Linked DNA regions of Saccharobesus litoralis. The protein of the gene in region 1 interacts with the protein of each later gene in a pairwise test. Links are inferred from orthologs where the notes say so. Each region holds a gene or a part of one and is shown on either strand. Other genes may lie near its edges.

Region 1 (16,478 bases):
ACCGTTGGGATCGTGTGCAAGCGGCTTACGAATTAATCACTGAAGGCAAATGTGAGCTTAAAGCGGCTTCAGCGCTTGAAGGTTTACAAGCGGTATACGAAGCAGATAAGAACGACGAATTCACACCTGCAACTGTCATTACTGATGCTGAAGGTAATGCAGCAACGGTTAACGATGGTGATGCCGTTATCTTTATGAACTTCCGTGCTGATCGTGCTCGTGAAATTACACGCGCCTTCGTAGATGCTGATTTTGATGGTTTTGAACGAGCTAAAACACCGGCTTTATCTGACTTTGTAATGCTAACGCAATACGCAGCAGACATTAAAGCGTCAGTGGCTTACCCGCCAGAAGACTTAGTGAATACTTTACCTGAATGGTTAGAGAAACACGGTAAAACCCAGCTACGTATTTCTGAAACAGAAAAATACGCGCACGTGACTTTCTTCTTTAGCGGTGGTCGTGAAGATTTATACCAAGGTGAAGAGCGCGAACTGATCCCTTCGCCGCAAGTAGCCACTTACGACTTACAACCAGAAATGAACTCTGTGTTATTAACTGATAAGTTATGCGACGCAATCCGTAGTCAAAAATACGATGCCATTATCTGTAACTATCCGAATGGTGACATGGTAGGCCATACTGGGGTATTTGATGCGGCAGTTAAAGCTTGTGAAGCCGTCGACGTAGCAATTGGTCGAGTAATTGAAGCATTAGATGAAGTTGGCGGTGAATGTTTAATTACGGCTGACCATGGTAATGCAGACTTAATGCTTGACCCAGTTACAGGTCAACCGCATACAGCTCACACATCAGAGCCGGTGCCATTCATTTACTATGGTCGCCAAGCTACGGTAGCGACTAAAGCGGGTAAATTAAGTGATGTTGCCCCTACAATGTTGCACCTAATGGGCATGGAGCAGCCAGAAGAAATGACTGGCTCAACCATAATGCAGCTAGCGTAAGTTAGGTTAAGCACCTTGTTCGGTTTAACGACAAAGCAAACAGCCAGTGTTATCACTGGCTGTTTTGTATTGGTATTCAGCTGTGTGTCATGGGCTAATTCAACAGTCAAAACTGAAGAGCAAAAAGAAGCACAACAAAAGCTGCTGGCCATTCAAAAGCAAATTAGCCAGCAAAGCCAACAAATTGATCGCAATAAAACTGAGCTCAGCCTAATTGAACTGGCAATAGAAGATACGGATCGCACCATTGGTGATACTACCAAGCGCTTAAAAAAATTAGATAAACAATTAAGAGATGGGCGAGTTAAGTTAGGCGAATTACGCAAACGCCAAGCAAAATTAGAAAACGACAAAAAACAACAGCTGGATATTCTAGCCGAACAAATTAAAAGCGCCTATCAAACCGGCAAGCACGACTACTTAATGATGCTGCTGAATCAAGAGTCCCCCGCTAAATTAGAACGGGCTTTGGCTTATTACCAATATTTAAATAAAGCCCGAGTCGAATCGGTTGATGAATTAAAGCAAACCATTACGGCACTAGAAAGCAACAAGCAAGCGCTATTAGAGCAGCAAAATGCGTTAGCTAGCCTTAGTAATGAACAGCGAGCAAAAGCAGCTGAGTTACAAAGCTTGCGCAAACAACAAAAAGCCAGCTTCAAGCAATTAGCCAAACAACTTAAAACAGAACAAGACAAGCTAAATCGTTTAAAGCATAGCGAAACCTCACTTAACCAATTAATTGAAACCTTAGCCAGCGCCGTGGCTAAATTACCTATTTTTGATAATTTAGCTGGCTTAAAAGCCTATCAAGGTAACTTACCTTGGCCGGCAACAGGTAAAGTACAAAACTTATTTGGTAAGCGTAAACGCGGGCCAATCCGCTGGCGCGGTACGGTAATTGATAGCAAGCTCGGTGCACCGGTTAAAAATATTCATGCTGGCCAAGTGATTTTCTCCGATTGGATGAAAGGGTTTGGTTTGGTACTAGTGGTTGATCATGGCGAAGGCTACATGAGTTTATACGGTCACAATCAATCGCTATTAAAAGATGTCGGCGATGCCGTTGAAGCAGGTGAAACCATTGCGTTAGTTGGCCAATCAGGCGGCCAGTCCTACCCTAATTTATATTTTGAATTACGTCATCAAGGTAAGCCGGTTAACCCTAAATCTTGGTGCAAATAACTTGTTCCTTTCTTAACCAGAAACCGGCTGAAAAACAAGAAGGAAGATAAGGTTCACTCACCATAAAATGTTCCAATAAATTGGGGGGTTCAGCTAAGTGATGCTTAAGTACAATAAACGTAATTTTTAGCAAAACTCGCCTACACCCCATTACGTATGAGGCATTAGTTTTCAAAACCAATGCCTAACATTTAAAAACAGCAATTTTACTGACCTTTTAAGCATGACTTAATGCAAGGCTTTTGCGCTGTTAATAGAGCTTTTTGGCCTGCATCATTAAAAAATCGAATTGCAAGCTAGGTGACGAAACGTAACAATACGCCCCTTGAATAACTTGACCGCAATGATCTACTAAACTACCGACCCATGACTAAATTTTGCATCACCTTGCTTTTATCTTTTGCCTGTTTATTTAGCCATGCAGCAACCATAGCGATTATTATCGACGATGTGGGTAATAGTCAGCATGATCAACAAGTTTTACAACTACCTAATGAAGTTACCATTTCAGTATTAGCTCATACGCCACACGGTAAAAGTATTGCGAAACAAGCCGGCCTAGCCAATCGTGAAGTCATGTTGCATTTACCTATGGAAGCGTTGTCAGGTAAACGGCTTGGGCCAGGAGCCATTGTCAGTGATATGTCAGCTAATGCCATCCAGCAACAGTTGCTATCGAGCTTAAACGAGTTACCTAATGCGGTTGGCGTTAATAATCACATGGGCAGTAAATTAACCCAAATGCGCGAGCCTATGCTGGCTTTAATGCAAAGTTTAAAGAAGCAAGACCTGTACTTTGTAGATAGTCGCACCACTAAATATACAGTGGCCGAAACCGTCGCCAAAGAACAAGGTGTTAAACATTATCGACGCCACGTTTTTTTAGATTCAATCAGAACGGAAGCCTTTGTTAGTCGTCAGTTAAAATATTTGGTACAACGTGCAAAAAAGCATGGCTATGCGGTTGCTATTGGTCACCCTTACCCGCAAACCATGAAAGTCTTATTTAACGAGCTGCCCAAACTACAGAGCCAAGTAAAAATACAACGCATGTCTCAAATGCCATTAGCCAAGCAAAAACCATCGGCTTATGCCGCCAATTTATAAGAGTAAAGCCTCATGAGTCGACAATATTGGTTAATGAAATCAGAGCCCGATGCCTTTAGCATAGATGATCTGGCCGCTAAACCAGAACAAACCGAGCATTGGGATGGGGTGAGAAATTATCAAGCGCGCAATATGATGCGCGATCAAATGCAGATGGGTGATCGCATCTTCTTTTATCACTCGGCTTGCAAAGTCCCAGCTATAGTCGGCTTAGCTGAAGTCGCTAGCCAAGCCTATCCGGATCACACGGCATTTGATCCTGAATCAAAATATTTTGATGATAAGTCTGATCCACAAAACCCACGCTGGTGGATGGTTGATGTTAAATTTGTTGAAAAGTTTACCCAGCCAATTTCACTAAAAACGCTAAAAGCTATGCCAGAGCTCGAACAACTCGCTTTAGTAAAACGAGGCTGTCGCCTATCTATTATGCCTGTGGCGGAGCTAGAATGGTTGGCTATTCTTAATAAGCTAGGTTCAGAATAGCTTGTTACATTGTTTCTACTGACAAACACTGTTTTTCTGTTAATTGGTCGAGATTAAGCTGCATTGTTGTCCGTATCACAGCTACAATACTTGACCGTAAATTAGCCGCACCTAGCCATGCGATATATCAATTTTTCAGCCATTCGCGATAGCCTTAAACTCGCTTGGCCCATTTCTTTGCAAAATATGCTTGTTACCTTACTCGCCATGATAGATGTCATGATGGTAGGTCATTTAGGCGATGCCGCCATTGGCGCCGTTGGCTTAGGCAACCGAGTGATATTTGTTGTCATGGTTATCGTGCTAGGTTTGGCTTGGGGTGTCGGCATTCTTAGCGCCCAATATTTCGGTGCAGGACAAAAGCGTAAAATCCGCCAATCCATTCTAATGGGTATTTCAGTTGCTGTTGTCGCCTTATCTCCCATTATCTTAGCTGGTTATTTTTGGGCTGATGACGTACTGCGACTCGGTAGCAGTGATGAGACCTTAATTGTTTTGGGCACAGAATATTTATGGATCACCCTACCTAGCCTGTACTTTGTCGCTATTGTATTTGTCTTTGAAAATGCATTACGCGCACTTAACCAAGTCAAATTACCTATGGTATTTAGCTCCATCGCCATGTTGCTTAATATTGTACTTAATTATTGGCTTATTAATGGCGGCTTAGGCGTCGAAGCGATGGGGGTGGCAGGAGCAGCTTGGGCAACCACTATTGCGCGTATTTTCCATGTCGTGCTCATGCTGTATTGCTTGGCAAAAGTGAAGCATGTGCTTTTTCCTAAAGCGAAAGACTTTATTGTACTTAACAACCAAGGAGAGTGGAGCAAACTAATAAAACTGGTCTGGCCCATGATGTTTAGCTTTGGTTTGTGGTCGTTAGGTACTTTTGTTTATCAGTTGATATTTGGTCAAATGGGAACCCAAGAGCTGGCTGTTATGAGCTTGCTGACGCCTATTGAAGGCATTTATATGTCTTTATTTTTTGGCTTTGCTTCGGCTTGTTCCATTATGGTTGGCCAAAACTTGGGAGCCAACCAATTTGACCAAGCATGGTCAACCGCACGAACCTTTGCTATTAGTGCGCCGTTTGGTGCATTTGTATTTGGTCTTGTTATGTTACTCGGCCGAGACTTTATCTTTTTACCGTTCGCCTCGATGCCAACCGACACAATACACTTAGCGCAACAGGTATTTGTTGTTATCACCCTTAGCGTTTGGCTAAAAGTGATTAACATGACCGCAGCTATGGGAGTATTACGCGCTGGAGGTGACAATAAGTACTGCATGTTTACCGATATGTTCGGCATGTGGGTTGTTAGCATTCCACTCACATACTACGCAGCGTTTCATTTACACTTGCCATTAATTTGGGTAGCGTTAGCCATGTATTCAGAAGAAATAGCCAAAGCATTTTTATTTGTGGGGCGCGTACAAAGTAAAAAGTGGATGCGTAACCTAACCAGCAAAACAATCCGAGCAGAAAAAGAACCTGTAAAACAGCAACTTGAACTATAATCGGCTAATAAGATTATTTGTTTGTCTGGCAATAATATGAGTGAAAAATATTTCATTAGCAGCGATGAGCTACTATACGATTCATTTAAATTAGGCTTAGAAATCATCAAAAGTGGTTTCAAACCAAGCTTTATGGTGGCCATATGGCGAGGTGGAACGCCTGTCGGCATAGCTGTGCAAGAAATACTACAAACGTCTGGGATCACAACCGATCATATTAGTGTTCGCACATCGTCTTATCGTCGTATTGGTGAGCGTGAAAAACATGTTCGTGTGCACGGCTTAGATTACATAATCAAGAACATCAATGCAGAAGATAGCTTATTGATAGTCGACGACGTGTTTGATACGGGTTTAAGCATTCAAGCTTTACTGTGCAAACTACAACGTAAATGCCGGCGCAATACACCAAATGATATTCGTATCGCCACGCCTTGGTTTAAACCCAGTAACAACCAAACTTCGCTAACACCGGATTATTACTTACATAAATCCGACCAGTGGTTAGTGTTTCCCCACGAGTTAGATGGCTTAAGTCATCAAGAATTACTAGACAATAAACCCAAGCTTAAAGCCCTATTTGACGAGTACCAAATTTAGGAGCGTTTTATGGAATTAGACACAGATAAAATTGACGATGCCGCATTAGCGATCCTTTACTTATAGTCAAAGCGATCAGGTTTTAGGGGCAGGTTTCTAGTTCCAGACGAAACCTGCGAATGCGGTAATCTAGTGACTTTGTGTAATAAATGTGGGCTACGTTTACTTTAACAAAGGCACTGGATACCTGATTTCTCAGGTATGACGGTAATTTTTTATACCTATTGAGAAATTTCCCTCAATATAAAACACGCTGAATAGTTACAAATAACAAAAACTAAAAGAGCGGCTCAAGCCGCTCTTTTTTATTTATCTAACTAATCTACTATGACTAGGCGTATTCCTAAAAAGGAATATCGTCATCAAAGTCAATATTAGGTTCAACTGGCGCAGGCGGCGGCGTCGATGGTGCTGCTGCCGGTTGCGCTGGTGCACTTGATGGTTGATAACCTGCACTTTGCTGCGGTTGATATTGAGGCTGAGCCGACTGTTGAGGTTGAGCCGCTTGCTGAGGCTGCGAGCTTTGCTGTGGTTGGTAGCCGCCTTGTGCTTGTGGTGCTGCCGCTTGTGGTTGATAACCAGCTTGCTGGCCTTGTGGACGAGGTTGATATCCGCCTTCTTGACCACCGCGCGCATCTAGCATTTGCATTTCATTAGCACGGATCTCAGTTGTGTACTGATCTTGGCCTTGCTGGTTCTGCCATTTACGCGTACGTAAACTACCTTCAACATAAACTTTTGAACCCTTGCGTAAATACTCTCCCGCAATTTCGGCTAAACGGTTATTAAATACAACACGATGCCACTCTGTCGATTCACGCTGCTCACCTGATTGTCTGTCTTTCCAAGACTCAGTTGTGGCTACTGTTACATTACAAATAGCGCCACCGTTAGGGAAATAGCGAACCTCAGGATCTTGTCCTAGGTTACCTATTAAAATTACTTTGTTAATACCTCTAGCCATGGTGGCCTTCTCCTGTAACTTTATACATGATCGCAATCATACCACTGCTGATCATCAGACTCTAGCTTGTCGCTAAATCTAAATTATTTCACCTTATAACCAGCACGATCGCACGCAATCTACTGGTAGGATGAGTTAGTAATTTGCTAAGCTTAAGTTTACATATAGTCAAAGCGATCAGGTTTTAGGGGAAGCCGTCAAGCTTCGAATCCCCATGAGCATATGCTCTATTATGTGATTGGGGTGAGTAAGCGCTGACAATGAACCATAAGGCCTGAGCGAGAAGACTATTTTTGCTTTAGAGAGTTGGGAGTGAGGGTTCGCAATGTCAGCTGTATTAAATGAGCTTATCGGGTTAGTTAATTTAGAAAAAATAGAGCATGGATTATTCCGTGGGCAAAGCCAAGATCTCGGCTTTGGTGCGGTATTTGGTGGCCAAGTATTAGGCCAAGCCTTGTCTGCGGCACAACAAACAGTTGATGAACAAAGAGGCGTTCACTCTTTTCATTCTTACTTTTTACGACCTGGTGATGTTAAACACCCGATTGTTTATGATGTTGAAAATATTCGCGACGGTAAAAGCTTTGCCACACGCCGAGTCGAAGCGATCCAGCACGGCAAGACCATTTTCTATTTAACTGCGTCTTTTCAAATGGATGAACAAAGCTTTGATCACCAATCACCTAAACCCGACGTACCCGAGCCAGAAAGCTTAACAAGTGAACTGGATTTTATTCGTGCTCATGCCGAGCAAATACCCAGTCATTTACGCGATAAATTCACTCGCGAAAAACCAATAGAAGTGAGACCCGTCGAATTTGTCAATCCGTTAAAACCTGAAGCCATGCCAGCTAAGCGCCACATTTGGCTTAAAGCCAATGGCACCATGCCCGATTGCCAACACCAGCATAAATATTTACTGGCTTATGCATCTGACTTTAATTTTTTAACCACAGCGCTACAACCGCATGGCCGATCCATTATGGACAGAAGCTTACAAGTGGCCACCATAGATCATTCCATGTGGTTTCATCGCCCTTTTCGCTTTGATGATTGGTTACTTTACGTAATAGAAAGTCCATCAGCATCAGGTGCTAGAGGCTTTGTTCGCGGGCAAATATTTAACCGTCAAGGTGATTTAATTGCTAGCGCTGGGCAAGAAGGGGTAATGCGGATAAAAGTTTAGTGAAAGGTTTAGTGAAATGAAAAAGCATAAGAATAAGAGCGACTTTTTGTGGGCGAGCATTTATGCTTGCAGAGCCTGCAAACCGTTCTGTCCTAAAGAGCAAAACTACAGAGTTTTGCTCTCGACAATTTCTAAGTACCTGCATCCATGCACCAAAAGTAGGGGCTTGTAAGCCATGTTTCGCAAAATAGCCTTATTATGTTGTAACTATGGCTATAAGCTCGTTGCTTGAAATACTGAATAGTTACAATAAAGCTTAGTTAAAGCGACGTCTCAGCATAATTAAACTAACTAAACTCAATAACCAAACAAGTGAGCCGCCTGAACTATCTGAGTCGCTGTCATTCGAACTATCACCATTGCTGTTTTGCGTTGGTAATGTTTGCCAAGTCACGGCATATTCCACTTCGATCAAATTGTCTTTTTCGTTTAAGTCAAAAGTAGAATTATCAAATACGTTCCAGCTCATACCATTGTTTAAAGCTAAATTCACACTGGCGCTATCTAACGTTTGCCAACCGCCGCTGGCAAGACGAACTTGAATTTCGCCAATTGTGCCACCGGAATAAGCGCGCGGCTGAGCATTAATAATAACGTTGCCTAACCCTTCACCAAAATTATAGGCCGACAATCGCATAGATTTAGTGGCTAAGTCAGTATTAGACTTACTTTGTAGTGAGGTAATTTGCCCACGGCTTAAACTAAAGTTCATAGGAATATTGCCATTAGGCTCATTTAAGCGAACTTCGTTATCTTCATTAATATTTAAGATAAATTGACGTGTGCCTGTTGCATCACCACTGCTAGTAAAACTGACACTAAAGGTAAAGTTACCCACTTCATTGGGATCACCGGCAATATGGCCAAAGTCGTCACTTAAATACAAATTATTAGGTAAAGTCCCGCCAGCTACTTTATAACTAACCCCCTCACCTGCAGAGGTTTTTAACCTTAAGTTAATAAAGTCATAATTGGCCGGAAACGAGGCTAACTTTTCAGTTAACCAACTACCGGTAAACGCTAAACCGCTCGGAGTTACGGTAGCCGAGGCATCCGATTTTAGCTGCGTGGTCAATTTTTGCTCGGTATCGTCTACTGTAGTAACAGGGTGAACAATATCAAACGCACTGGTTACTCGGTACTGCAAATCATCCTGCTGCGGCGCTGTAATGTCAAAATACGGGCTACTGGAGACAGTATCGGCAATCACATTAAAGTTCACACCAGCATCATCGCTGCGCTCAACGATATAATAATCAGCGGTTTGCTCGTCGTCCCAACTGATAGCGTAACTGGAGTCAGCCGATGCAACCGCCACATTGCTCGGGGCTGCTGGCTTTTGTTGCGCCCAAGTCGCAACGTGATTCGAAGTAAATGAGTTTGTGGTTACCGTATAAACACCAGGCCGAGTCGCGGCGCTGCCCAACGTAATTTGGCTGTCGCTATCAACAACATATGCCACTTCTTGTACTTGGTCGTTATTAGCAGTAAATGGCGTAAATTCAACTTTAGTTGCGCCACTTAAGCCTAAACCAAGCAGTTTCGTCGCATCGCTAGGGTCGATATAAAATAACGTGGTTGGAATGTTGTTGAGGTTATCGAACAATAATTCTAGCGCTAAACTACCACCCGATTTAGTTACGTATTTGATGTTGTCATTGTCAACTTTATTAACCGAGTGCAATAAAGCCGCACGCACTTGTTTAGCGGATAATTCTGGCTTTTCGCTCAAAGCTAAAGCCGCTGCTCCGGCTACAATGGGAGCAGACATTGACGTGCCAGTGTCCGTTTTATAACCATTATCTAGCCATGTGCTATAAATGTTGACACCCGGTGCGGCAATATCGACAAATTTCAGTCCGTAGTTACTGCCGGAAAAACGAGTTAATTGAGTATTAGTGTCGAGCTTTTCAACATTACTGACGGCAATTAAGTTAGTTAATTGGTTGCTGTATCCGGCGGGAAAGGTTAAGCCATCATCAATATCTATACCGCTATTACCTGCAGCAACCACAATAAGGGCGTCATGATTATCTTGCGCAGTTTTAAGCGCACTCAATGCCGCATCACTAATATCAGAATAGGTTAACGACATAACCAAAATATCAGCTTCAACCGCTATTGCATAGTTAATACCAGCAATTAGGTGCGAAACTTGACTCTTGCCTTCATCATTCAATACGCGAACAGGAATGATTTGCGCTTGCCAGCATACACCCGCCACACCATTATCGTTATTAGCGACGGCCGCAACTAAGCCAGCTACATGCGTACCATGGCCATAACCATCTTCTGGGATATTGTCAATTTCATTAACGTCGTAGCCATTAATGTCATCAACGTAACCATTGTTGTCATCGTCAATGCCGTTACCAGCAATTTCGTTGGGATTAGTCCATAAATTTGCGACCAAATCACTGTGGTCAAGATCAATTCCTGAATCTAATACGGCAATTTTTAAACTCGAACAATCGGTACGAGTATTCCAAGCGGTTTCTGATTTTATTAAATCATGATGAAATTGCTGGTTGTAGTCAGTATCGTCCGGTGCCACTTGCGCCTTAACTGCTTGGTCTTTTTCGACTGAGATAACCGCTGGGGTTTTGCGTAGTTGAAAAATAACCTTTTCAACTTGCTCATCGTCACTAACTGTCAGCTTTAAAAATTTAACCGCTCGACCATTAGCTGGCGCAAGTAATTTAACTTCTGTGGCAACCCCATCGACTAACCAGCTTTTATCCGGAACTTTTTGTAGCTGGCTGTTCCACTGTACAATTAAATCGGTCGCGGCATAGCTTGATGCCATCAACGACATCAAAGCGGCAGCCAGTACATTGTTAACTATTTTTTTCATGCTGACATTCCAGTTAGCGCAATCTTAAGGATTGTGGTTATTTTTTTATTGCGAGTTTTATGATGACAAAGCTTGCTCGGCATTATCACGCATAGTGCTGATCGCTTGTTGATAATCATCAGCATTAAAAATAGCTGAACCCGCTACAAAATAGCTAGCGCCAGCGGCTGTGATCTCAGCAATATTGTCAGTTTTCACTCCTCCATCGACACAAATATAACAATTAAGTTCCTTTTCATTAATTAATTGCTGTAGGCGTTTAATTTTATCAAGTGAATGCGGGATAAATTGTTGACCACCAAACCCAGGGTTAACCGACATAATTAAAACAAAGTCGAGCTCGTGTAAAACTTCATCTAACACAGATAATGGTGTACCTGGGTTAAGTACTAAACCGGCTTGAATACCGCGCTGCTTAATTAGCTGTAATGAACGGTGGACATGTTGGCTCGCCTCGGGATGAAAGCTAATCATATTAGCGCCGGCATCAGCAAATTGACTAATTAAATCGTCAACCGGCTCAACCATAAGGTGCACATCAATTGGCGCGGTAATGCCATAGTCGCGCAATGCGGTCAGAATGGCTGGGCCAAAGGTTAAATTAGGTACATAGTGATTATCCATTACATCAAAATGAATAACATCTGCGCCTGCGTCTAACACCGCTTTTACATCATCACCCAAGCGAGCGAGATCGGCAGACAAAATAGAAGGGGAAATTTGAATTTTAGGCATTGTCATCACTTGCACCATAAATGAGCACCAAGCACCAAAATAGCCCAGCGCGATAAACTGAATTAACTAACAACATTGTCTTTGGTTTTAATGCTCATGACAAGTTAAACATCGTAAACCCATGATAATTAAACAAAAAAAATAAAAGACACGATTTAATATAACTTATTGGCACATTGCCTGCTATGGCTCTTATGCTAATAAGCAATTTATAACTATTTGAATTTCATATTATTTATGGGGAGAAATAATGAAATTAACTAAAATCGCAGCTATCGTTGCAATCGCATCTGCAAGTTTTACATCAACTCACGCTGTAGCAGAACTTTCAGCTAACGTCGCGGCCACTTCAAACTACTTATGGCGTGGTATGGAGCAAACCGGTGGTGATGCAGCTATTTCAGGTGGTATTGACTACTCTCACGAGTCTGGTTTTTATGCTGGTACTTGGGCCTCAAATGCAACTTGGGGTATGGGTGAAGACTCAAATGGCAACCCTGTTGATGGCGAAATGGAAACTGAATTAGACTTGTATTTCGGCTACAGTGTAGGTGACCTAGACGTAGGTTTTGTATACTTTGCTTACCCAGACGCGAATGATGCGGCTATCGGTAACAATCCAGATTTCAGTGAGATTTATTTAAGTTATTCACTTGGTGATTTATCTTTAGGCTTCGCTGTGTTAGCTGACGCCGACGGTGCAGACTTTGGCGACTCTATTTACCTATCAGCTGATTACGCAGTTGAAGTGGGTAACGGTGCTGAATTAGCTTTTCATGCCGGTATGTACGACGGTGATTTCGTTGGCGAAGATTCACAAATCGATTTAGGTGTTTCTATCTCTAAAGATAGTTTCACATTTGGCGCATCTAAAATGGCATCTGATGACAATGGCATCGATGACGACTTAAAAGTTTACGTTTCTTACGCATTAGACTTCGAACTATAAAATAGCCTTATTGCAGTCTATACTGCAAACCTCTATTTTAAATAACGCTCACTCAGGTGGGCGTTTTTTTATACCCAAAAATCAATCCCTTATTCCTTCTTCGCCCCATTTTGGTGAGCGGCAGTCATTTGCCCTAAAAAAGTGTAAAAACTCTATATTGGTGAAGTAGATCACTTGAATTATCCCTTGATTAGCAATATGTTATAGGCGATTCAATTGTTAATTCGCAAGAAACAGCTTTGTAATAATTGCTTCATCAACTTAGTACACCTTGTACTAAGTAAATTGCTTAAATAAAAACAAGCGGTAATACGGAAAATTAACTTTCATATTCTAAGGTATGGGGAGAATAATGATGAAATTAACAAAAATTGCAGCCATCGTTGCTCTTGCATCAGCAGGTTTTACTTCAACTCAAGCTATGGCAGTAGAAGGCCTAAGCGCAAATGCAGCTGTAACTACTAACTACTTATGGCGTGGTCAAACACAATCTGACGACGGTTTCGCGATCCAAGGCGGATTAGACTATGCACACAAATCTGGCGGCTACGCTGGTGTTTGGATGTCTACTGTTGATTATGGTGACAAATTTGACTACGAATTTGATTGGTATGTAGGTTATGCTGGTGAAACAGCTGCGTTAACATACGATGTTGGTTATATTGAGTATGTTTATCTTGAAGGTTTTAGCAACGAAGATGGCTTAGACTTTAGTGAGCTGTACGGTTCAGTATCTTTCAAAGAATTGGAAGCATTAACTGTTGGTCTTGCTATTGGTGTTGACTCTGAAGGTGGAGCTGGTTTTGCTGACGATTATTATTTATCAGCTGACTATAGCTTCTCAATTCCAGCATCAGGCTTCTTTAAAGATGTTGAATATGCAGCTCACGTTGGCACTTACCAAAAAGATGCTGGTGGTAGTTGGAGCAATATCGGTGTTTCAGCTTCAAAACAAAACTTTACTTTAGGCCTTTCTAAAGCGACTAAAAATTCAGGTGATGACGGGTTCTTAGTTTACCTTTCATACGGTATGGATTTCGACCTTTCTGGTTTAGCTAAAAAATTCAAATAATTAACTTAGGTTAATATTGATAATAAATGCCTGCTTTATGCAGGCATTTTTGTATCTATTGCTTGTTACGCTATTGTTCTAAGATTACTCACCGAGTTCGAGTACCTTAATTCCAAAATTTTTCACGGTTGAATTGATAACCATTTGCTAAATTACAGGGTTAATTTTACATCGGCCAACCTTGCACTAGCCGAAATAAATTCGGCCCTACATTGGAATAGCTCTAGTATTTAAACTTGCGCACTTTCTACTTAGATAGTTAATAAAAACGAGCTCAGCGAGCCTTTGTTTTTGGCTCGGAGTTAATTAGCTTCACCCTGAGCGCGTAGTAGTCTAAGGGTTTATTTTAGTCAAAATACACTCTCATTTTCGAATTCGTTTTTAGACATCAGATAACTTATTAACCTCAACTCTGGTTAAGAATTGCGAAGATATTGATTTTTTATCATTAGTATCCGTTAATAAACAAGTTGTGTTACCCAACAATTGTTCTTTTTTATTTCTGGAGAGAAATTTGAGCCAAGAACAAGGCAAGTTTACGCGTCAATAGCTAGCCTATTGCAAGTAAACTTAACGCAGTAATTGGTTCAAATAGCCTCCAGAAACGAATTTATTATCCAGAGTTGAGGTTATTCTATGCAAAAGCAAAATAATGGCAGCGAGGACAATCAATTATGTGGCTACGTGCTGTTAAAGCGGTTTTATCGGCATTATTTGGTGTGCAATCAGATAAAAATAGACAAAGCGATTTTGCTAAAGGGTCTCTGCCTCATATTCTGATCATCGGTATTATGTGTATTGGCTTGCTAATAATCGCTCTAGTACTAGCGGTTAGCTTAGTACTCAATTAAATATTGGTGCATTGGCTTGTAGCGGATTTATACCTATTACTTTTTTCATTTAATTTTGAATAGTTGAAATCTTACTTGTAGAAGATCCTAGCTTGCTTAAAGTGCCTACTGAATAGCTGATATTAGACAATATCGCAGCTCTGCTGCTATTGTCGAAATAAATTTCGACCTACATGGATGTAGGAAATGCCGTAAAGCGTCTGGAACAGCGCACGGCGACCTACATGGATGTAGGAAATGCCGTAAAGCGTCTGGAACAGCGCACGGCGACCTACATGAATGTAGGAAATGCAGTTAAGCCTTATATAAGGCAAACACTTCTTTAACTGGCTTTCTGTCTTGACCTTTGCGGCTAATATAACGGCCCACTTGAAAATATCGACGGCGTGTTGCTGGCTTATATATTTTACGAGTTAATTTAGTATCGTGATTACTCACTAGCACACTAATTTGCCTATCGTCGCGACTGGTCGCGGCTAAATCACCTAAAATTTGTTGGTGCTCATCATTAAATGCACTCGCAGCATATCCGGTAAACGAAGGTGCTGGCTTGTTGGAAAGGCTAGCATAAGGCGGATCGCAGTATATAACACTATTATCCGGAGCTGCTTTAATTGCTTGCTGAAAATCGACACAACTAAAAACGGCTTGTTGCGCTTTTTCAGCAAAGGCATGCATTTCCCACTCAGGAAAATAAGGTTTCTTATAACGGCCAAAAGGCACGTTATATAAACCGGTACGGTTATAACGGCAGAGTCCATTATAGCCATGCCGGTTAAGGTAAATAAATAAGCTAGAACGCTCTAACTTATCTTGTGATTGATTAAACTCATCACGCAATTCATAGTAGCGTTGTTCAGAGTTGTGCTGGTTATCGGCAAATAATTTGGCACTTTCCTTGATCAAGATTTCCGGTTGACTTTGCAGCAATAAATAAAGATTAATTAAGTCTGGGTTAATATCATTGAGTTGATAACGCTCAAACTTATGTGAGTTGAGAAAGACAGCACCGGCCCCAACAAAAGGCTCTACTAAACATTCTGCTTGCGGCAGTAGCTTGTTTATTTTTTCAGCCAGTAAAAACTTTCCACCAGCCCATTTTAAGAAGGGTCTTATCTTGTTCAATCTAATTAGCAGCTGTTTGGTTGATTAAGGTTTCTCTGATAGCCGAAATTGGTTTTGGCCAAACTTTTGAGGCATCGATATTACTCGGTAAGTTTTTAATAGCAAGCTTAGCTTGCTTAATTGAGCCATATTCACCAAAAACAACTCCATAGCCGGTCAATGCATGATAAATTTTAACCTGTTTATGTAACTGATTAGCTTGTAAATAGTCATTAAGCACTTTTTGATTGCTTAATACCGCCAGCTGTAAAACATAATGTTTGGGGTTTGCTTGTTCAAACCATACATTATCAAAGTCTGAAGTTACACCAGCCTCAGCTTTTGCTGGAGCATTATTAGCAACAGGTAAATGCGATTTATCTGACGGCGACAGTTCGGGCTCTGTCGTTTGAGATGATATATCAGCTAACGAAGCAGTCGCGCTTGTTTCATTAGCTTGCTTAGTATTAACAGCTTGCGCTTTATTAGCTTTGGCATCATCTTTAAGCTCAGAAGACGCCTCAAGATCCTGTAATTTAGCTGACTGTTCGGTATGTTGACTAGGTTGCTGATTAGCAGCACCTTCTAGGTTTAGTACCTTCCGCGCAGAAGGTTGCGCTTCGGGCTCACGCTCCAGTGTGTAATCGGGTCGATTTTTCTTTAATTTATCTATATCTTGACTCAGTTTATTGTTAGCTTTTACTGCTAAGACGGTATTTTCAGATCCAGCTTCAAGCTCCGTAGGTGCATCTGTTACCTTAGGTTGATATAACCAGATACTTAAACCGATTGCTGACGCAACAATGAGCCCAGCCGCCGCGAATAGCCAATAAGAGAATGGTGAGCGCTTAGTCTCTTGCTGATATACATGAGCAAAACTCGGCTTTTCTTCTGTGATAGGG
Region 2 (9,041 bases), 1.5 Mb from region 1 along the record:
ATGCAATTGTGGTTTGATAATATCGATCAAGCAGCCAAGATAAGAATCGAGAAAACACCATTAACCCTGCAATACAACCAAAACCAAATGCAGCAAGTGCAATTAAATCCATATTTTTAACTGCATTTAATGCAACCGAATACAAACCTAATAACAATAAAATGAAGCTTCCCGACACACCAGGTAAAATCATGGCGCAAATAGCGATAAAACCGCCTAAAAATAAAAACCACCAATCACTAGGCAATTGGCTTGGTGTTGATATTGAAATGATATATACGATACCAATACCAATTAACAAGCTTATATAATTAACAGGACGCCAATTCGTTTGTTGTTTTGCCAACAAATAAACAGAAGCTGCGATTAAACCAGAGAAAAAAGACCAAATTAAAATAGGATGGTTATCTAATGCAAAACTAATTAATGAAGCAAACGTTTTAACACTAATTAAAATACCAGCAAACACGGCAAGCAAAAAACCACCATTAATATGACGCCAAAATTCAGCAAAGCCTTGTTTAAATAAGATGGTTAACGCGTTAGGGCCAAGTTGTTTTAACGACTTAAGTAACTCGTCATAGATACCGCTTATAAAGGCAATTGTACCGCCAGACACACCTGGCACCACATCGGCAGCCCCCATGGCCATACCTTTAGCGGTTAAAAGTAGATAATCTTTTGTTGTTCTTGGTTCCACTTTAGTATTCCGTTTGTTATTCGACATCACCAGGTACCAAAGGAACAAATTTAACGGCGGCAATATCTTCAGAAATAAATTCATCACCTTGGCGACGAATGAGCTTTAGCACTTGAGACTCTACACCAACGGGGATAACTAATATTCCACCATCAACAAGTTGATCTAACAATTTTTGCGGAACGGATGCAGCGGCAGCGGTTACAATAATAGCGGAAAATGGTGCTTTAGAATTCCAGCCTTTCCAACCATCACCATGTTTCATTGATACATTGTGCAAGTCTAATTGTTGCAATTTACGGCGTGCTTGAAACTGTAATGACTTAATACGTTCAACTGAATATACGTGGTCAAACAACTGCGCCAATATAGCCGTTTGATAACCGGATCCTGTACCTATTTCTAGTACAGATGACGCATCTACCTTTTCAAGTAACAACTCTGTCATTCTTGCCACAATAACTGGCTGTGAAATTGTTTGCCCTTTACCTATGGGTAATGCGGTATTTTCATAGGCTTTATGGCCTAATGCAGCCTCTACAAAAAACTGCCTAGGCGTTGAAGCGACCGCTTGTAAAACACTGGGGTTTTTGATGCCTTCTTGTTGCAGCAATATACTCAGCTGCTGACCATTGCGTGTACTCATTGATACCGTTCTAATTTAGATTTGTTAGCCAAGATTTTAGATTATTAATGCTTTGATGTGCTGTCATGTCCACGGTTAAAGGTGTTATTGATACAAAACCATTACGCACTGCTTCAAAATCCGTATCTTGTCCTTCTTTTAACTCAGCCCCTTGTGGCCCATACCAATAAATAGTTCTACCGTAAGGATCCTGAGTTTTTGACATACTTTGTGCCCGATGGCGCGAGCCACACCGAGTAATTCGGTACCCCTTAATTGCTTCATAAGGCAAGTCTGGCACATTAACATTTAAAATTTGTTGTTCAGTTAAGTTTAGTTGTTCTAAATGCTCTACTATATTTTTGACCACTCGAGCTGCGCTATCAAAATGTTGATCACCCGCTAAAGAAACCGCGATAGCTGAATGCCCCATATGGCGGCCTTCTAATGCAGCCGCGACAGTTCCTGAATAAATAACATCGTCACCCAAATTAGGGCCATGATTAATACCTGATATGACTAAATCAGGTTCCGGTTTTATTAATTGGTTAATACCAATATGAACACAATCCGTTGGCGTACCATTGACAGAATAAAAGCCGTTATCCAGTTGTTGCACACGAAGTGGATTAACTAGCGTTAAACTGTTACTCGCTCCACTGCAATTTCTATCAGGCGCGATAACAGACACTTCACCTAAATTTTTTAGGTGCTGATAAAGCTGAGATAGTCCTAATGCATGAACACCGTCATCATTGCTGAGTAAAATCCGCATTTTTAGAAGCATCCGTATAGTTGACGATTTCTCTCAATACCGAAGTAGCAAAGCAGCCTGTCGGTAACTCAAATTTTAATGTAAAGCCGTGATCATAACGTGAGAAACTCAGGTTAGGAATAAATAAATTCAAAGACCTACGCTCTTGTTTTAATCGCGCGTTTTCAAGCCCTTTAATTAAATCAGACATTACTTCATCTTTCAGTAACTGTTTTTCTAATTCTAACGGTATGCCTTGAGTTTTTAGCTCTCCTTCACCCCACATAGGCCCTGTTATTTGTATATCATGCGCTTGATGCCTTGTTATTAGATCATCATCTATATTGTCTGCGCAAAAAACTGAGTGGCTACCATTTAACATAAATACATCGCCACAAAGTGGTTTAAACATATCTTGGTTAATACGTTGAGCAATAATATGATTAAAAAGGAAGGATCGCGCAGCGGATAAGTACATACCGCGTTTATTACGATCTTTAACCTTTATTTGATTGGCAAACATTGCTAATGCTTTTTCAATGTTTCCAAAGCGATGGCCAAAGCGCTGTTCACCAAAATAGTTAGGGACACCTTGCTGTGTAATGGCGTTTACTCGGTGCTGAAGATGCAATTCACTTTCTTCATCTAAGGCTTCACACTGTACATTAATTTCAAAACGATTCGCTTTATGTGTACCGGTTTTTAATTTCTTATCATGCCTTGTGATAATTAGCGCTTTAAAATTTGGACCTTCTATCGCTGGCGGCAAACTTTTTTTAATCGGAAAGGGAAAAGAAAACCATTGTCTTGTCACAGCGTATTTATCTTTTTTACCAGAATAGCTAGCAAGTTTAGGTTGTACGCCTAATAATTTAGCGAGTTGATTAGCAACATACTGGGTATTTTCATTTTCTTTTTCAACTAACAACCAAAGGTGCTCACCTTGCCCGCTGGGTTGAAAACCCAAATATTCCTCAACGTAAAAGTCGCTATTGCGACTCCGTATAGTTCCGTTTAATTCAGGCTTACCGTGTAAAAATGGATACTGCTGTTCAAACATACTTACATTGTCTCCAACAAAACAACTGACTCAACCGCTACACCTTCTTTACGACCTGTAAATCCTAGTTTTTCTGTTGTTGTTGCTTTGACATTAACTTGGCTCAATTCTGCTTCTAAATCATCAGCTAATAGAGTTCGCATAGCCTTTAAATGTGGAGCTATTTTCGGTGCTTGAGCAATAATAGTGATATCACAATTACCTAGCTTGTAACCTTTGTCTCGTGCAAGAGACCACACATGTCTCAGCAATATTCGCGAATCTATATTCGCATAATCATCGTCAGTATCAGGAAAGTGGTTGCCTATATCCCCCAAAGCGAGGGCACCTAGAATAGCATCACACAAAGCGTGAATGGCGACATCACCATCAGAATGGGCAATAAACCCTTGTGGGTAATCAATTTTGACACCACATATTGTTAAAGGGCCATTGCCACCAAATTTATGAACATCAAAACCATGTCCAATTCGAATTGTCATTTTTTAAAACCTGTTAATTCATTAAACCGCATAACAGAAGATGCGTTACATTTGCTTAGCATTAAGTATTAACGTTGCCAATTGCAAGTCATCTGGAGTGGTAATTTTCAAGTTAGTTGCACTACTCTCGCACATAAGAACTTGTCCACCAGCAAACTCGATGGCTGATGCTTCATCGGTAACAGTAGCATTGTGTTTTTGACTGAGTTCAATAGATGCAACTAATTGATGAGTTGGGAATAACTGAGGCGTTAACGCATGCCATAAATTGTCCCTTGATACCGTCTCAGTGATTTGATTACTGCCTTTTATACTGCGCTTCATCGTATCTTTAACTCTTGAAGCTAAAATGCCACCCATATTTTGAGATAGACAAGTTTCGATAAGTTGTTCAATATCCTTCACTAGTACACAAGGTCGAGCGGCATCGTGGACTAAAGCCCAAGCGTCTTTAGGTAATGCATTTAAACCAGCTAAAACAGAATCCACTCTTTCCTGACCACCGACTACAGTTTTAATTGGTTTAGTCAATCGACAAAAATTTTCTTTTATATCATCTAAATAGCTATCATGACTTGCGACAACAAGAACAATTTCGTTAATGTATTGAACCTTATCAAGCACTGATAAGGTATGCTCTAATATGGTTTGATTGCCAATAGTCAAATACTGTTTAGGGATATCAGCTTTCATTCGACTACCAACACCTGCGGCAGGAATAATAGCGACAATATGTGGCATGGGTTGGAGCATTATTAGTTAAATTACTTAGGGATCACCCGATAAAACAACTCACCTTGACGGATTAAGCCAAGTTCATTTCTCGCTCGTTCTTCAATAGCCTCGACACCCATTTTTAAATCTTTGATGTCAGCGACCATAAGTTTGTTACGCTGAGAAAGTTTGTCATTCTCTAATTTGATGGTTTCTACTTTTTGTTGCAGGCGACTATATTCAGAGATTGAGTTACCTCCAAACCACAAACGATATTGCAGCATACAAAGCAACACTATTAGCACTAACCTAAAAAGAGACATGGTGAACTGATAATATTAAAGTTAAGCTAATATTACCTTGCAGGATCATGAATAGCCAGACGCAATTAGCTAGTTTTAGTTATAGGTAAAGGCTTATTTAACTGTTGCCAATTAATAACTGATGTTAATAACAATTCACGTAACGATAACGTTCTATGATAAGTTCTATCGCTCCCTATCCATTGGTGGCCACAACACGCTGCAATCATAATATCTTTTGCAGATTTAAACGCTGTTTTGTGTTTGATTAGATCATCTTGTAAAGTCTGGCCGTAAAAATTAAACCAACCTAACTCATTAACATGAAAGCATTGATTTACGGTATCTATTTCATCAATACAATCTAACTTAATATGCGTTAAACCTTGTTGAGTAATTTGAATAGGAACAATTAAGCCAATATCTGAATATCGACTAAACCATTTAAAGTTAGCTTCAGGATCAACTTTTTCTGTGGGTATTTTACGTTTTTGGCTGGCCGACCAAGCACCATTTTGACTATCTAAACTGATGGGCGAACTTAAACTAATAATCGATTCAGCAGCACGTTTAACGTAAAACGATAAACTAGATAAACGCTTTTGTAACAGCGCGGGAGGCATATCGCTATCCATCAACATTTTTAATTCACGTTCATAAAAAACGTTACACAGTTGAGAATAAGTAAGCAGCCTTTCGCTATCTTGGGCAAAATCTCGTTGTTGAGCGGCCGATTTATTCAAAGTCAGAATTGATTTAACAGAAGATTAGTGAAGTGTAACGAATATGCTGGCCTATTGAAAAGGCCAGCATGACAAAAGATCAGATATTATTGACCTTTAACGGCTGAACGACCGGCATATACAGCTTTGTCGCCTAGCGCTTCTTCAATACGTAATAACTGATTGTACTTAGCAACACGATCAGAACGGCTCATTGAACCTGTCTTGATTTGACCAGCTGCAGTACCTACTGCTAAATCAGCAATAGTTGCATCTTCAGTTTCACCTGAACGGTGAGAGATAACAGCAGTGTAACCAGCGTCTTTAGCCATTTGGATAGCTTCTAACGTTTCAGTTAAAGAACCAATTTGGTTAAACTTGATTAAGATTGAGTTAGCGATACCTTTCTCGATACCTTCTTTTAAGATCTTAGTGTTAGTTACGAATAAGTCGTCTCCAACGATTTGGATCTTGTCGCCAAGGATCTTAGTTTGGTATGCGAAACCATCCCAATCAGACTCATCTAAACCATCTTCGATTGAAACGATTGGGTATTCGTCACATAAAGTAGATAAGAAATCAGAGAACTCGTTAGAAGTGAACGTTTTGCCTTCACCTTTCAAGTTGTAGATACCATTGTCTTTTTCGTAGAACTCAGACGCAGCACAGTCTAATGCTAAAGTAATATCTTTATCGATTTCGTATCCAGCTGCTTTAATCGCTTCTGCGATAACTTCTAACGCTTCAGCGTTAGACTTAAGGTCTGGTGCAAAACCACCTTCGTCACCAACAGCAGTGTTGTAACCACGAGCGTTTAAAACTTTCTTTAAGTTATGGAAAACTTCAGCACCCATTTGGATAGCTTGTTTGAAAGTTTTAGCACCAACAGGTTGGATCATGAATTCTTGAATATCAACATTGTTGTCAGCGTGCTCACCACCGTTGATGATGTTCATCATTGGTAATGGAAGGCTGTACTGACCTGAAGTACCGTTTAAGTCAGCAATGTGCTCGTATAAAGCTACGCCTTTTTCAGCTGCAGCCGCTTTAGCTGTGGCTAAAGAAACAGCTAAAATAGCATTTGCGCCCAAGTTGCTCTTAAAGTCAGTACCGTCTAGGTCTAACATCACTTGGTCTACAGCTTTTTGGTCAAGTGCGTCTTTACCAACTAGTGCTTCTTTAATAACACCATTTACATTTTCAACAGCTTTAATTACGCCTTTACCTAAAAAGCGGCTTTTATCACCGTCGCGTAATTCAAGTGCTTCACGTGAACCAGTAGAAGCACCAGAAGGAGCTGCTGCACGACCCATAGCACCGCTTTCTAAATATACGTCTGCTTCTACAGTTGGGTTTCCGCGTGAATCAATAATTTCACGACCAATGATGTTTACGATAGATGACATAGTCCTTCCTCGATATGTATAACGAAAAGCGCGCTTTCTAGCGCGCGTGTGTTTTTATTGTTTCTGTGCTGCATACGCTGCGGCGACAAACCCTTGGAATAAAGGATGGCCATCACGCGGCGTTGACGTGAACTCTGGATGAAATTGAGCTGCAATAAACCATGGATGATTAGGCAACTCAATAACTTCAACCAGTTTCTTATCTGCCGACAAACCAGAGAAAACTAAGCCAGCTTCCTCAAGTTGTTGACGATAGTTATTATTAACTTCATAGCGGTGACGATGACGCTCATGGATCTGTTCTGAACCATAAGCTTGAGCGGCTTTGGAACCCGCTTCTAAATGACACAATTGCGAACCTAAACGCATAGTGCCACCCAAGTCAGATTGCTCTGAACGCTCTTCCATTTCACCCTCGTTATTTTGCCATTCGGTAATTAAACCAACGACAGGGTGTTGAGTCTCTGCATCAAATTCCGTGCTGTTAGCATTTTCTAATTTAGCCACATTACGCGCAAATTCGATTAACGCCATTTGCATGCCTAAGCATATACCTAAATAAGGAACGTTATTTTCACGAGCATATTGTGCAGCTAGCATTTTACCTGCTGTGCCTCGTTCACCAAAACCGCCAGGTACCAAAATCGCATCTACATCAGCTAATTTATCGACACCCTTAGCTTCTAAGTCTTGAGAATCAATATATTGAATGTTGACTGTTACACGATTTTTAAGGCCAGCGTGTTTTAATGCTTCATTAACCGATTTATAAGCATCTGGTAACTCTACGTATTTACCCACCATACCTATAGTCACTTCACCTGTCGGATTTGAATCTTCATACAGCACTTGTTCCCAATCAGACAAATTAGCTTCTTGGCATTCAATATGGAAGCGACGACAGATAAGTGCATCTAATCCTTGTGATTTTAACAAGGCTGGAATGCGATAGATGCTATTGACATCTGGCATTGAGATAACGGCTTTTTCTTCTACATTGGTAAACAATGCAATTTTTGAACGCTCATTAGCCGGAATTGTCCGATCAGAACGACAAACCAAAATATCTGGCTGAATACCGATAGATCGTAAATCTTTAACAGAGTGCTGAGTCGGCTTAGTTTTAACTTCACCTGCTGCCGCTAAATAAGGAACTAAGGTTAGGTGCATAAACATAGCATGCTCACGCCCTAATTCTGTACCTAACTGACGAATTGATTCTAAGAAGGGTTGTGACTCAATATCACCAACCGTGCCGCCAATTTCAACGATTGCAATGTCATGGCCTTCACCACATTCAACAACACGACGTTTTATGTCGTTGGTAATATGTGGGATAACTTGGATGGTTGCCCCTAAATAATCACCTCGGCGTTCACGGCGTAATACATCTTCAAACACACGACCTTGAGTAAAGTTATTACCTTTGGTCATTTTAGTTTTGATGAAACGTTCATAGTGACCTAAATCAAGGTCTGTTTCGGCGCCATCTTCAGTAACAAATACTTCACCGTGCTGGATTGGGCTCATTGTACCCGGATCAACATTGATGTAGGGGTCGAGCTTCATGATGGTTACGTTTAAACCACGTGCTTCTAAAATTGCAGCTAGAGAAGCGGCGGCAATGCCCTTTCCTAAAGAAGAAACAACACCACCCGTAACGAAGATATATCTAGTCGTCATTGAAAAACCTAAATTTAGTAATCATTACCCGTGCAATCAGGATATTGCGAAAAAGTATAAACGTGGGTAATAAGCTTTAAGACGGGGGCGTAGTCTAACAGAAGGCAATTAACCTAACAAATCAAAAGTCGTTATGAGCTAGGTTATATTCTTCTTATTTGGTGTATTATTTTTCTTGTTTAACTTGTAACCACAAGCTTTCCATTTCAGCTAAAGTTAAGTCGTTTAATTCGTGACCATTATCTAAGGCTTTGGATTCAACTCGATTAAAGCGTGTTTCAAATTTTTTATTGGCTGCACGTAAGGTTGCTTCAGGATCCAATTTAAGTTTACGAGCTAAATTAACCACAGCAAACATTAAGTCTCCTACTTCTTCACCGACTTTAACAGGATCGATAGCAGAACAGGCTAATTCCTGTTTAATTTCAATAATTTCTTCTTCTACTTTATCTAATGCACCATGGTAGGTTGGCCAGTCAAATCCGACGTTGGCGCAGCGTTTTTGCAGTTTATTGGCCCGAGTTAAGGCTGGAAGTGTTTTGGGTACATGACTTAAGGTATAACTAACCTGCTCCGTGGCTTTTTTATCTCTT

The links.
Region 2: the proteins of rpe (region 1) and eno interact in binary tests that used the Escherichia coli proteins (3 or more experiments, as listed by UniProt). The link is inferred for Saccharobesus litoralis from one-to-one orthologs.

Annotation. Positions count from the first base shown.
Region 1 is NZ_CP026604.1:2,474,907-2,491,384, reverse strand. What follows is about bases 9,762-12,700. They hold rpe (ribulose-phosphate 3-epimerase), read right to left. Parts: upstream 11,601-12,700; coding sequence 10,923-11,600; downstream 9,762-10,922. Other genes in these bases: C2869_RS08680 (TorF family putative porin), read left to right, coding at 11,848-12,549; C2869_RS08690 (S8 family serine peptidase), read right to left, coding at 9,762-10,865. Outside these bases: gpmM (2,3-bisphosphoglycerate-independent phosphoglycerate mutase), read left to right, coding at 1-965; C2869_RS08725 (murein hydrolase activator EnvC family protein), read left to right, coding at 981-2,150; C2869_RS08720 (divergent polysaccharide deacetylase family protein), read left to right, coding at 2,517-3,257; C2869_RS08715 (EVE domain-containing protein), read left to right, coding at 3,270-3,743; C2869_RS08710 (MATE family efflux transporter), read left to right, coding at 3,861-5,261; C2869_RS08705 (phosphoribosyltransferase), read left to right, coding at 5,298-5,861; ssb (single-stranded DNA-binding protein), read right to left, coding at 6,205-6,825; tesB (acyl-CoA thioesterase II), read left to right, coding at 7,151-8,011; more of C2869_RS08690, read right to left, coding at 8,268-9,761; C2869_RS08675 (TorF family putative porin), read left to right, coding at 12,902-13,621; C2869_RS08670 (DUF2970 domain-containing protein), read left to right, coding at 14,296-14,472; C2869_RS08665 (Dam family site-specific DNA-(adenine-N6)-methyltransferase), read right to left, coding at 14,767-15,597; C2869_RS08660 (SPOR domain-containing protein), read right to left, coding at 15,599-16,478. UniProt on the Escherichia coli protein: Catalyzes the reversible epimerization of D-ribulose 5-phosphate to D-xylulose 5-phosphate.
Region 2 is NZ_CP026604.1:4,012,578-4,021,618, reverse strand. The notes cover bases 4,617-7,601. They hold eno (phosphopyruvate hydratase), read right to left. Parts: upstream 6,766-7,601; coding sequence 5,467-6,765; downstream 4,617-5,466. Other genes in these bases: C2869_RS14550 (CTP synthase), read right to left, coding at 6,820-7,601; C2869_RS14560 (hypothetical protein), read right to left, coding at 4,724-5,260; ftsB (cell division protein FtsB), read right to left, coding at 4,617-4,658. Also shown: C2869_RS14595 (DUF368 domain-containing protein), read right to left, coding at 1-700; C2869_RS14590 (protein-L-isoaspartate(D-aspartate) O-methyltransferase), read right to left, coding at 717-1,346; 5'/3'-nucleotidase SurE, read right to left, coding at 1,357-2,100; tRNA pseudouridine(13) synthase TruD, read right to left, coding at 2,078-3,139; ispF (2-C-methyl-D-erythritol 2,4-cyclodiphosphate synthase), read right to left, coding at 3,142-3,615; ispD (2-C-methyl-D-erythritol 4-phosphate cytidylyltransferase), read right to left, coding at 3,667-4,374; more of ftsB, read right to left, coding at 4,386-4,616; more of C2869_RS14550, read right to left, coding at 7,602-8,448; mazG (nucleoside triphosphate pyrophosphohydrolase), read right to left, coding at 8,615-9,041. UniProt on the Escherichia coli protein: Catalyzes the reversible conversion of 2-phosphoglycerate (2-PG) into phosphoenolpyruvate (PEP). It is essential for the degradation of carbohydrates via glycolysis.